DNA from 2 places in the Peribacillus sp. FSL K6-5616 genome. Region 1 is predicted to be linked to the other one. Evidence: predicted binding sites of a transcription regulator. Region 1 holds the regulator's gene; the other holds the start of a gene.
What was found. Region 1 encodes CtsR, which represses protease genes until heat stress. Its sites were predicted from a motif close to ATGGTCAATAAAGGTCAAACA; they were not measured.
Positions count from the first base shown of each region.

Region 2: clpB (ATP-dependent chaperone ClpB) is a predicted target of CtsR. The motif match lies at 2,047-2,067, and genes of this name have one in related genera.

Region 1 covers NZ_JBBOYT010000001.1:5,149,884-5,156,047, reverse strand. The annotation lists gene clpC (ATP-dependent protease ATP-binding subunit ClpC) at 1-1,386, opposite strand, end outside; gene MHB45_RS25085 (protein arginine kinase) at 1,516-2,592, opposite strand; gene MHB45_RS25080 (UvrB/UvrC motif-containing protein) at 2,589-3,140, opposite strand; gene MHB45_RS25075 (CtsR family transcriptional regulator) at 3,162-3,623, opposite strand; rRNA gene rrf (5S ribosomal RNA) at 3,996-4,111, opposite strand; rRNA gene MHB45_RS25065 (23S ribosomal RNA) at 4,176-6,164, opposite strand, start outside.
Region 2 covers NZ_JBBOYT010000001.1:816,142-822,305, reverse strand. The annotation lists gene clpB (ATP-dependent chaperone ClpB) at 1-2,002, opposite strand, end outside; gene MHB45_RS03925 (FAD-dependent monooxygenase) at 2,223-3,422, opposite strand; gene MHB45_RS03920 (cupin domain-containing protein) at 3,550-4,662, opposite strand; gene MHB45_RS03915 (DinB family protein) at 4,693-5,184, opposite strand; gene MHB45_RS03910 (fumarylacetoacetate hydrolase family protein) at 5,186-6,133, opposite strand.

The DNA.
Region 1 (6,164 bases):
TTCTTTCCAAGTTTTTTTCGTTTCTTCCAATTGTTCTCTTAAGCGTTGTTCTGTATCGCGAAGCGAAGCAGCTTTTTCAAATTCCTGACTCTGAACGGAAGCATCCTTTTCCTTGCGAACATCATCTAGTTTCACTTCAAGTTCCTTTAGGTTGGGTGGCGTTGTGTATGAGCGCAGCCTAACTTTGGAACCAGCTTCATCAATCAAGTCAATCGCTTTATCAGGTAAAAAGCGATCGGAAATATAACGGTCTGATAATTTGACTGCAGCATCAATCGCTTCGTCAGTGATCGATACGCGGTGATGTGCCTCATAACGGTCACGAAGACCTTTGAGAATTTGGATGGATTCCTCAATTGTCGGCTCATCGACTTGGATTGGCTGGAAGCGACGTTCAAGGGCAGCATCCTTTTCAATATACTTGCGGTACTCATCCAAAGTTGTAGCACCGATACATTGTAATTCACCACGGGCCAATGATGGTTTAAGGATATTGGAGGCATCGATGGCACCTTCTGCACCACCTGCACCAATCAATGTATGCAATTCGTCGATGAATAGGATGATATTACCCGCCTGGCGTATTTCATCCATGACTTTCTTCAACCGGTCCTCAAATTCACCCCGGTATTTAGTGCCAGCCACAACAGTACCCATATCAAGTGTCATGACGCGTTTATCACGTAAAATCTCAGGTACCTCATTATTGATAATCTGTTGGGCAAGCCCTTCAGCAATGGCTGTTTTACCAACGCCGGGTTCACCGATCAATACTGGGTTATTTTTTGTACGACGGCTTAATACCTCAATGACACGCTGTATTTCCTTACTTCTTCCGATAACCGGATCCAAGCTTCCTTCCCTGGCAATCGCCGTTAAATCACGGGCAAGGCCATCCAGTGTCGGCGTGCTTGCATTTGCAGCGGCTGAACCTTGATGACCACCTGATTCATTGCTGCCCAAAAGTTGTAATACTTGTTGTCGAGCTTTATTTAAACTTACTCCCAGATTATTCAATACGCGGGCAGCGACACCTTCCCCTTCTCGTATAAGACCTAGAAGGACATGCTCTGTCCCAACATATGAGTGACCTAATTTTCTTGCTTCATCCATGGAAAGCTCAATGACCTTCTTGGCTCTTGGGGTATAATGTATCGTTTGAGCCGTATCCTGTCCACGGCCAATTAAATTTTCCACTTCTTTCTGAATCTTCTCCGGACCCAATCCAAGAGCATATAACGCTTTGGCTGCAATACCATCACCCTCTCGGACCAGGCCCAGTAAAATATGTTCCGTGCCAATATTATTATGACCTAAACGGATTGCCTCTTCTTGGGCTAATGCTAATACTTTCTGGGCTCTTTCAGTAAAACGACCAAACATCATAGGGAATTCCTCCTTAAGAATTTTCGTTTTGAATAAAATTGCTGGCAATTCTCTAAGTAATGGCAGAAGCTTATTCTTGCTCCATATCTATTAATGAAATTTAATTCTCCCTAAAGAGGTCAATAACCTCTATGAGGAGGAAGATTCCGTGAAATTCAAGCGTTCCCGGATGAGTGCTGCTCTACGGATATCCCTTTCATGGGGTCTTAAAGGGCCGCCTGCGTACTTTTGTAAAAATCCCGACTGCGTCAAAATCATCAATTCATTTAGAATGCTTTTGGAAATATTCTTTATATACCCAAGATCTATCCCTAACCTAACATCGGAGATACATGTAGCTGCTTCCTTGGTCTCGATGATTCGAGCATTGGACAAAACCCCATATGAACGGAAAATTCTATCTTCTAATTGTATGTGGGAAGTCCTCGCTAATGCATCCCTCGCTGACCGTTCCTGGGCTATGATTTGTTGCACTACACTCGTTAGATCTTCAACGATATCCCTTTCCGATTTTCCAAGGGTGATTTGATTGGAAATTTGAAAAATATTCCCCAACGCTTGACTGCCCTCTCCATAAATCCCTCGAACCACCAACCCCAATTGGTTGATAGCCGGTATGATATTATTCATCTGCTGTGTAAGGACCAGGCCCGGCAGATGCATCATGACTGAAGCCCTTAACCCTGTTCCCACATTAGTCGGACAACTAGTCAGGTATCCTCTTTCTTCATCATATGCATAGTCTATGGATTCTTCAATCCAATCGTCAAGAACATTTGCAATCTTTAAGGTTTCCTTTAGCTGCAACCCCGACATTAAACATTGAATACGGAGATGGTCCTCTTCGTTTATCATGATACTTATTTCTTCATTTTCCGAAAGGAGACATGCGCTTTTCGCTGAATCTTCAACTAAATGAGGACTGATTAAATGTTTTTCAACCAGAACGCGCTTTTCCAGTGGCTGCAATTGGTCAATCTCTAATAGCTCCAATTTTCCAATCTCCGGGGTTACTTCCTCTTCGATTCTTTTTTTGACCAATTCAATGATTTTATTAGCTTCTTCGTTCGAAAAGGAGGTTGGGAAGGTAAAGTCTTTGAAATTCCTGGCCAGCCGAATCCGCGAACTCAATACAATATCGATTTCCGGCCCTTCGGCACTCATCCAGGAACTCAAGGCGTTTTCTACAAACTTTTCCAAGCTCATAATTCCTCGCCTCCCTCTTGTGCTTCAAACCTTTTTTCAAGGGAACGAACCTTATCTCTTACTTCTGCCGCTTTCTCAAACTCCTCTTGATCAATGTGGACCTTTAAAACTTCTTTCAAATCCAAAATTTGTTTTCGAAGATATATGGCGCCGCCAATCCTTTTTGGAATTTTCCCTATGTGTGCTGTATTGCCGCTATGAACCCTCTTTAAAATGGGATTTAACTGTTCATTGAACGTTTTATAACATTCGGCACAGCCAAACTTGCCAATATGGACAAATTCTTTATAAGATCGATGACAATTCGGGCAACGCCTCTCTTCCGTTTTCGGAAATGCATTTGCCTTTGTCTGTTGAATATTCGACTCCATATTCAACAATCCTGCTAATAAATTATTTATTGAAAAACCAGGTCCACCTGCCTCCATGAACATTTCACCTTTTTCCTGAGCACATTTCTCACAAATCATGACTTCAGTCTTTTTTCCATTGATGATTTTGGTGAAGTGCAGGGTAGCAGGCCTTTGATGACATTCTTGGCAAATCAACGTTCATCACCTCTGCCAGTTTCATTTATATTTTAAAGTCGTAAGCATCGCAGTTAAAATTCTTGCCCTAAGCTCATCGCGGTCAGGCAGGTCGATATAAATCACCGATCTATCTATGACGCTCATCATAATCTTTGCTTCTCTTTCATTAATGACGTCTTCATTCATCAGTCGTGAAATTACTCCTTCAGCCATCGATTGAGTTACCCTGGAACCAATAAGCGATAATAATTGGTTGATAAGTTGCACGGAATCCTGTGATTCCACTTTCATGATGCGTATATAACCTCCGCCTCCACGCTTACTCTCTACAACATAACCTCTCTCGATGGTAAACCTGGTATTGATTACGTAATTGATTTGAGAAGGAACACACTGAAATTTATCTGCTATTTCACTTCTTTTAATCTCCAAGATATCTTTTTGACTTATTTCAAGTACTTGCTTCAAATAAGTTTCGATAACATCAGATATGTTTCTCACTCAGCCTCCTCCATTCTGACTTTGACTATATTTGACTATTATTATACAAGGAATAATGCATTTTGCAACTTAAACGCACTTTCTTTCTGTAATATCCATTTTCTCCAAATTATATGTAGTTACATACCCCATTGAACATAAAAGATGAAATATCTTACATAAATACCCTATATAAATGGATGTAAAACCTGAAATTTTTCTTCTGCTTAAGGTTTCATCACTTAAATTCTGCCCCATTTACCCAGCTCATCCATTCCTCCTCATGATATGGCAACCAATTCAAATAAGGCCAGCCCGTGCTGTCCCTGAAAACGGGAAAATTTTTTTTACATACACAAAAAAGACCAGCCGGATGGCTGATCTTTTTAAATGGCTTGGCGGCGTCCTACTCTCACAGGGGGAAACCCCCAACTACCATCGGCGCTGAAGAGCTTAACTGCCGTGTTCGGAATGGGAACGGGTGTGACCTCTTCGCTATCGCCACCAAACATAAAAGGAACGTTGTTCCTTCAAAACTAGATAATAAGAAGGTATTTCATTTTTTAAAAAGCGTTGGTTAAGTCCTCGATCTATTAGTATCAGTCAGCTCCACATGTCACCATGCTTCCACCTCTGACCTATCAACCTGATCATCTTTCAGGGATCTTACTAGCTTGCGCCATGGGAAATCTCATCTTGAGGGGGGCTTCATGCTTAGATGCTTTCAGCACTTATCCCGTCCGCACGTAGCTACCCAGCTATGCCTTTGGCAAGACAACTGGTACACCAGCGGTGCGTCCATCCCGGTCCTCTCGTACTAAGGACAGCTCCTCTCAAATTTCCTGCGCCCGCGACGGATAGGGACCGAACTGTCTCACGACGTTCTGAACCCAGCTCGCGTACCGCTTTAATGGGCGAACAGCCCAACCCTTGGGACCGACTACAGCCCCAGGATGCGATGAGCCGACATCGAGGTGCCAAACCTCCCCGTCGATGTGGACTCTTGGGGGAGATAAGCCTGTTATCCCCGGGGTAGCTTTTATCCGTTGAGCGATGGCCCTTCCATGCGGAACCACCGGATCACTAAGCCCGACTTTCGTCCCTGCTCGACTTGTAGGTCTCGCAGTCAAGCTCCCTTGTGCCTTTACACTCTACGAATGATTTCCAACCATTCTGAGGGAACCTTTGGGCGCCTCCGTTACTCTTTAGGAGGCGACCGCCCCAGTCAAACTGCCCACCTGACACTGTCTCCCACCCCGATAAGGGGCGCGGGTTAGAATTTCAATACAGCCAGGGTAGTATCCCACCAACGCCTCCACCGAAGCTGGCGCTCCGGCTTCTCAGGCTCCTACCTATCCTGTACAAGCTGTACCAAAATTCAATATCAGGCTGCAGTAAAGCTCCACGGGGTCTTTCCGTCCTGTCGCGGGTAACCTGCATCTTCACAGGTACTATAATTTCACCGAGTCTCTCGTTGAGACAGTGCCCAGATCGTTACACCTTTCGTGCGGGTCGGAACTTACCCGACAAGGAATTTCGCTACCTTAGGACCGTTATAGTTACGGCCGCCGTTTACTGGGGCTTCGGTTCAAAGCTTCGCTTGCGCTAACCTCTCCCCTTAACCTTCCAGCACCGGGCAGGTGTCAGCCCCTATACTTCGCCTTGCGGCTTCGCAGAGACCTGTGTTTTTGCTAAACAGTCGCCTGGGCCTATTCACTGCGGCTTTTCTGGGCTATTCACCCTAAAAAGCACCCCTTCTCCCGAAGTTACGGGGTCATTTTGCCGAGTTCCTTAACGAGAGTTCTCTCGCACACCTTAGGATTCTCTCCTCGCCTACCTGTGTCGGTTTGCGGTACGGGCACCTTACATCTCACTAGAGGCTTTTCTTGGCAGCGTGGAATCAGGAACTTCGGTACTATATTTCCCTCGCCATCACAGCTCCGCCTTAATGGAAACGGGATTTGCCTCGTTTCCGGCCTAACTGCTTGGACGCGCATATCCAACAGCGCGCTTACCCTATCCTTCTGCGTCCCCCCATCGTTCAAACGATGTATAGGTGGTACAGGAATATCAACCTGTTGTCCATCGCCTACGCCTTTCGGCCTCGGCTTAGGTCCCGACTAACCCTGAGCGGACGAGCCTTCCTCAGGAAACCTTAGGCATTCGGTGGAAGGGATTCTCACCCTTCTTTCGCTACTCATACCGGCATTCTCACTTCTAAGCGCTCCACCAGTCCTTCCGGTCTGACTTCAACGCCCTTAGAACGCTCTCCTACCATCGACACCATACGGTGTCAATCCACAGCTTCGGTGATACGTTTAGCCCCGGTACATTTTCGGCGCGGAGTCACTCGACCAGTGAGCTATTACGCACTCTTTAAATGGTGGCTGCTTCTAAGCCAACATCCTGGTTGTCTAAGCAACTCCACATCCTTTTCCACTTAACGTATACTTTGGGACCTTAGCTGGTGGTCTGGGCTGTTTCCCTTTCGACTACGGATCTTATCACTCGCAGTCTGACTCCCAAGAATAAGTATTTGGCATTCGGAGTTTGACTGAATTC
Region 2 (6,164 bases), 4.3 Mb from region 1:
CCGTAAGCTGGCCGCCTTCCTCAAATCCAACATAACCGGGAGGTGCACCAACAAGTCGGGACACGGAATGTTTCTCCATATATTCCGACATATCAATTCGAATCATATGTTCCTCACTATCGAATAATGTTTCTGCCAAAGCTTTTACCAATTCGGTTTTACCGACACCAGTCGGCCCAAGAAAAATGAATGAACCGATTGGTCTGTTTGGATCTTTTATTCCAGCCCTTGCTCTTAAAACAGCATCGGATACGAGTTCCACCGCTTCTCCTTGACCGATTACGCGTTCATGCAGGATATCTGATAGGCGAAGCAGCTTCTCCCTTTCACTTTCCACCAGCTTGCTTACCGGAATCCCTGTCCACCTTGCCACAATCGAGGCAATTTCCTCCTCCGTCACTTCCTGGCGAAGCAATCGTGATTCCTGTTTTTCCTTTTCCAATTCGTCTTCCATTGCTTCCAATTCTTTTTGAAGCTGCGGAATCCTTCCATGCCGAAGTTCAGCTGCCCGGTTAAGGTCATAGTCATTCTCTGCCTGTTCCAGTTCATGACGCAGTTTCTCAAGCTCTTCACGTTTGTCCTGCACCTTTTGAAGCGCTGATTTCTCCATTTGCCACTTGGATTTCATGCTATTCGCTTGATCCTGAAGTTCTGATAGTTCTTTTTGAAGCACTTCCAGCCTTGCTTTGCTTTGAGGGTCGTCTTCATTTTTCAGGGCCGCTTCTTCAATTTCAAGTTGCATGACTTTTCTCGTGATTTCATCCAACTCGGATGGCATGGAGTCGATTTCCATGCGGATCATCGCACATGCTTCATCCACAAGATCAATCGCTTTATCCGGTAAAAACCGCTCCGTTATATATCGGTTCGAAAGGACAGAGGCTGCAACGATCGCCCGATCATGTATCCTGACGCCATGATGAATTTCAAACCGTTCCTTTAATCCCCGCAAAATTGAAATCGTATCTTCAACATCCGGTTCAGGAACCAGAACCTGTTGGAAACGGCGTTCCAAAGCCGGATCCTTTTCAATATATTGCCGATATTCATCAAGGGTCGTTGCACCGATACAATGCAGCTCACCGCGCGCAAGCATCGGCTTTAACATATTTCCGGCATCAAGGGCGCCATCCGTTCTTCCTGCACCGACAATTGTATGCAATTCATCAATGAATAAGAGAATTTTCCCATCACTCTTCTTGATCTCATTCAACACCGCTTTTAGGCGTTCCTCAAATTCACCTCGGAATTTGGCCCCTGCGACAAGTGCACTCATATCGAGTGAAAAAACGGTCTTATCCTTTAAACCTTCCGGCACATCCTTCCTGACGATCCTTTGAACCAACCCCTCGACAATCGCTGTTTTACCTACTCCAGGTTCTCCTATTAATACAGGATTATTTTTCGTTTTCCGTGAAAGGATCCGGATGACGTTACGGATTTCCGTATCTCGACCGATTACTGGATCGACCTTACCCGATTTAACCTCAGCAACGAGATCTCTGCCGTATTTTTTCAGTACTTCATAAGTGCTTTCAGGATTTTGACTAGTCACTCGCTGATTCCCCCTTATATCGCTTATAACCCGTTTTGCTTTATCATAATCAATTCCATATGATGAAAATAGCCTGTTTACATTCGTTCTATTGACTTGCAAAGACGCAAGCAGTATATGCTCGACAGATAAGTATTCATCCTCCCACATCTGCATTTCCTTTTCGGCAGCCGTCAGAACTTGCTGTAGGGAGGATGACATGTAAACCTGGGAAACACCCCCGCTCACTTCCGGTAATCCATCCAATTCCTTATTCAGCTCTATATCAAATAGATTCACCGATTTACCAGATTCCGATAAAATCCTGATTAATAAACTTTCATCCTGTTCCATTAAGGCCTTTAATAAATGAAGCTCCGTCAGCTCGGGATTCCCTCTTTCATTGGCTAGTTCCTGACCGCCAGTGAATGCCTGTTGGGTTCTCTCCGTCATTTTATTAATATCCATCTTGAAACCTCCCATTCATCTATATCAGGAACGAATCCCCACTGGGTTTGATCAATTTTGACCTTTATATTTTCATTATACTTCTAATTCTCCCCATGTAAAGGAAAGTTATAAGAAATGCAGTAGTTTGGAAAATAAACGGAAAAAGCCTTTCTTCATATAGAAGAAAGGCAGACCCATGTGTAACATGGATAAATTCCTTTATGGATGAAAAAATGGTTTATGCTTTCACGGCCGTTTTATTGTAACCATGAAATTCATCGACGAATTGGAAATCCCTATCCGTCCGACCTGCAAAGATCGTATCTCGGAGCAGAATGCCTGCATCGGTCGTATTGTGAATGATTTCCCCCCACATTCTAGCACTCGTTTGAACATTAGCCGTCCGTGGAATGCGTTCCTCCTGATATTCCAAAAATGCCTGTTCAATGTCATTCCCATGCTTATGGAGCATATCAGACAAATAAGCTGCATCTTCTAAAGCCTGACAAGCGCCTTGTGCCAAGTATTGAAGCATCGGATGTGCCGCATCGCCCATAAGCGTAATTCTTCCTTTTGTCCAATTATCAATTGGTAAACGGTCATACATCGGCCAGCGGCGTTGTCTTTGAATGAATGAAATCGCATTCTGAACAAGCTCACAAGTTCCGGCAAATACACGGTCCATTTCTTCCGGTGTTCCCCATTGATCTGTTTTTTCGTTTTCTTCCGTATATTGAGAACTTTTGAAAACCACTACTTGGTTATAAAGTTCTCCCCTTCTAACCGGATATTGAACAAGATGAAGGTCTGGCCCAATCCACATGTATACATCATCTAAATCCCCATGGCTCGTAACCTCCTCCATCGGGATCGCTCCCCTGTATGCAACATATTGAGAGCAGACCGGCTGATCTTCCACAAAAAGTTTCCGTGCCTTGGACCATAATCCATCGGCTCCAATGACAGCAGTTCCTGAATGTTGGGACCCGTTGGCAGAAGTAACCGTCACTTCACCTTCATACTCTACTGTCTCAATAATGGTTTGATTCGTGACCAGTTCAATATACGGGTTCTTTTCACAGGCTTCAGCCAATACTTTATGCAAATCGGAACGATGCAAAACAACATACGGAGCTCCATATCTTTCTTTATAAACATCACCTAAATCCAAAGCGGAAAGCTCTTTTCCGGAAAAGGCGTCCATCAGCACCAATCTTTTTGGAAATACTGCAATATCATTGATTTTATCCATGACACCCAAACGCTGCAATACGTTGGTGGCATTTGCTGCAAGCTGAATGCCTGCACCAATTTCCCCAAATTCGGGAGCTTGTTCTAGGACTTTCACATACTGTTTTGTTTCTGCGATTCCTAAAGCAGTTGCCAATCCGCCAATTCCCCCACCAATAACGATGAATGGTTTTTTTTCTGTGTTCATCATCAATTCCCCCTATATTAGTTGCTTTTAGCCAAAGTTGCGGACCACTACCACAGTAAGCGTTTTCATTCGAATGGCATTCATCTATCCACTAGTATCTTAGCTGAAGATTCCAAACCGATTATTTTCAAACCAAAACAGGCTTGAATTCACTTTCAACCTTTTGGTACCCATTGTTTGTGTCTAATGCTTGTTGCTGTTCCAAATCGAATCTTTCCATTATTGGTAGGTCGTTTACCGAGAATAAGTAAGAATCCGCTTCTGCAACGTGCTCATGCCATGCCCAATTAGGAACGACGAAATAATCTCCCTTGGACCAGTCAAAACGCACGCCATTAATGACCGTATATCCTGATCCTTGGTGCACTTGATAAATCGTGGAATGGGTATGGCGATGGGCTTTCGTATGGAAACCTTTAGGAAGTTTCTGCATCCATGCCCCCATCGTCGGATTGGCCGTTTGGCCATTTGATGGATTGATATATTCCACGGCAAAACCTTCATATGGATCCGGTTCGAAGTTCATCAATCCTTCTATCGCTGCTTTGGTGCCCTTCCACTTGTAGTTGGCAAGCGGTGCCACTTGTGAATAACGGTCGGATACTGGACGAACCATTCCGCCTTGATAACGGAGCTCTGAAAAATTATCCGGCCGCTTAGGCGTTTCAATCCGATCTGGATATGGTTCAAAGAAAGTGCCGCCTATGGAATAGATGGTTGGGATATCAAGGGCATCCATCCAAATCATTGGTTTTTCCCCAACATGTCCATGACCATGCCATAAGTTTTTGGGCGTGATCAAAAAATCTCCTTCTTCCATGAAGATCCTTTCTCCCTGCACGATGGAGTAGGCACCTTCACCATTCGTAATGAAACGAAGTGCACTTTGGGAATGACGGTGGGAAGGGGCCACTTCACCTGGCAACAATAGCTGGACCGCTGCATAAAGCGTTTGTGTTGTCGAAGCCCATCCCCAAGGCTGGCGATAAGTAAGGCCAGGGTTTTGAAAATAAATCGCCCTGCGCTCCCCGCCTCGGTCAGGTGTGAAGACTTCAGCCGCTTCCATCAATTTTTTTGTCAAAAGCTCTTCTTTCCATAAATAAGCATGCGCATGGGGTTTAGGTTCATGGTCCATCAGAGCGGGAATGGCTTCCCACAGCGGCCCAAGGTTATACTGCTGAATATCCTTTGTAAAATCTTTTACGATTGTACTATTCATGTATTCCGATTTTTCAGCCATATTAATCCCTACTTTCTTTTTTATCTTGCCTCACTGGATTTTAGAAAGATTTCGCTTAATTTGATCATAATGTCCTGAAACATGCTCATCGATGAAGTGATCGACTATATAGGAAACTGGTTTGTTTCCGAATTTAGCGAAATTCCGGTGTGGCGATTCTTTGGATAGTGTTTCTTCATCTAAATTCCCGAGACCGCTCTCCACTTTATATTTAAGCTCCTCCACTTGCTTCATGACATCATCCACAGCAAGTTTGTCTGTATCGGTAACCGCCGCCAATCGGGCTGGATCTTGCAATCCACGCCCCCATTCGGCTCCAGGCATCGCTATTACAGTTTCCACTTCACCTAACCAATAAGGAATGGCTTCAGCTAAATGGGAAAGTATCTGCATGATTGACCATTCATCCTCTGCTGGTTTAAATCGGATCGTTTCTTCCGGTAGGTTTGCCGTTGTCTCAAGAATATGGTCGATGGATTGTTGCACTGATTGGATTGATGTCCCGATTCCCTGATAAGCCATTTTATTTTCCCTCCCCGACACGTCTCACACGGTTTTCAAGATACCCTATTTTGTCGATTTCGATTTTGACAACGTCACCATCTTTTAAGAACACTTGCGGATCACGGGCTACTCCTACCCCACCCGGTGTTCCTGTTAGTACGATGTCACCTGGTTCAAGAGTCATTAAGTTCGATAAGAATTCAACTAGATACTTCACATCGAATACGAAGTTGGATGTATTCGTTTTTTGGCGTTCTTCACCATTTACCGTTAATCGGACATTCAAGCCCGATGGATCGGACAGTTCATCGGAAGTGACTAACCAAGGCCCCATCGGAGCACTTCCTTCAACCGTTTTCCCTTGTAGCCACTCAAGTGTACGCCGTTGGATATCACGGTAAGTGACATCATTCGCAATTGTATAACCTGCTACATAATCAAGAGCATCTTCTTTTGAAACATTACGTGCCCTTTGTCCGACAACAAAAGCGAATTCCGCTTCATAATCCAGTTGTTCCGAGATTGGGAAAAACGGTATATCATCCTGGGGACCGATAACTGTATTGGCGAACTTTGCGAATACTACAGGAAATGGCGGCAGTTCACGGCCCATTTCAGCAATGTGTTCTCGGTAATTATGGCCGACACAAATAATTTTGCTTGGCTTTTGGACAGGGGCCTCAAGCTTTATATTTTCAATTTCATATACCAATTGATGTCTGAAGGAATCACGATTGCTAATAGCGTAGTCAGCAGCCTTTTGCGCGATGGAAAGGCTTTCATTCCCTCCCTGTAAAAACTCCTCCATTGTTGCAGGGACATAAGCGTCAGCAATTTGTTCACTGCGAAGTTTCCCTTCGCTTTCAAGTAGCGCTTGATAGGCATAGTTCAAGTCAACTACTACATTTTCCGGGTAAATTGCACCGATGCGTTTAAATCCTTGACTGCTGAACGTTACTAATTTCATATTCATTCTCCTTTATTAATCTGGATTTTTT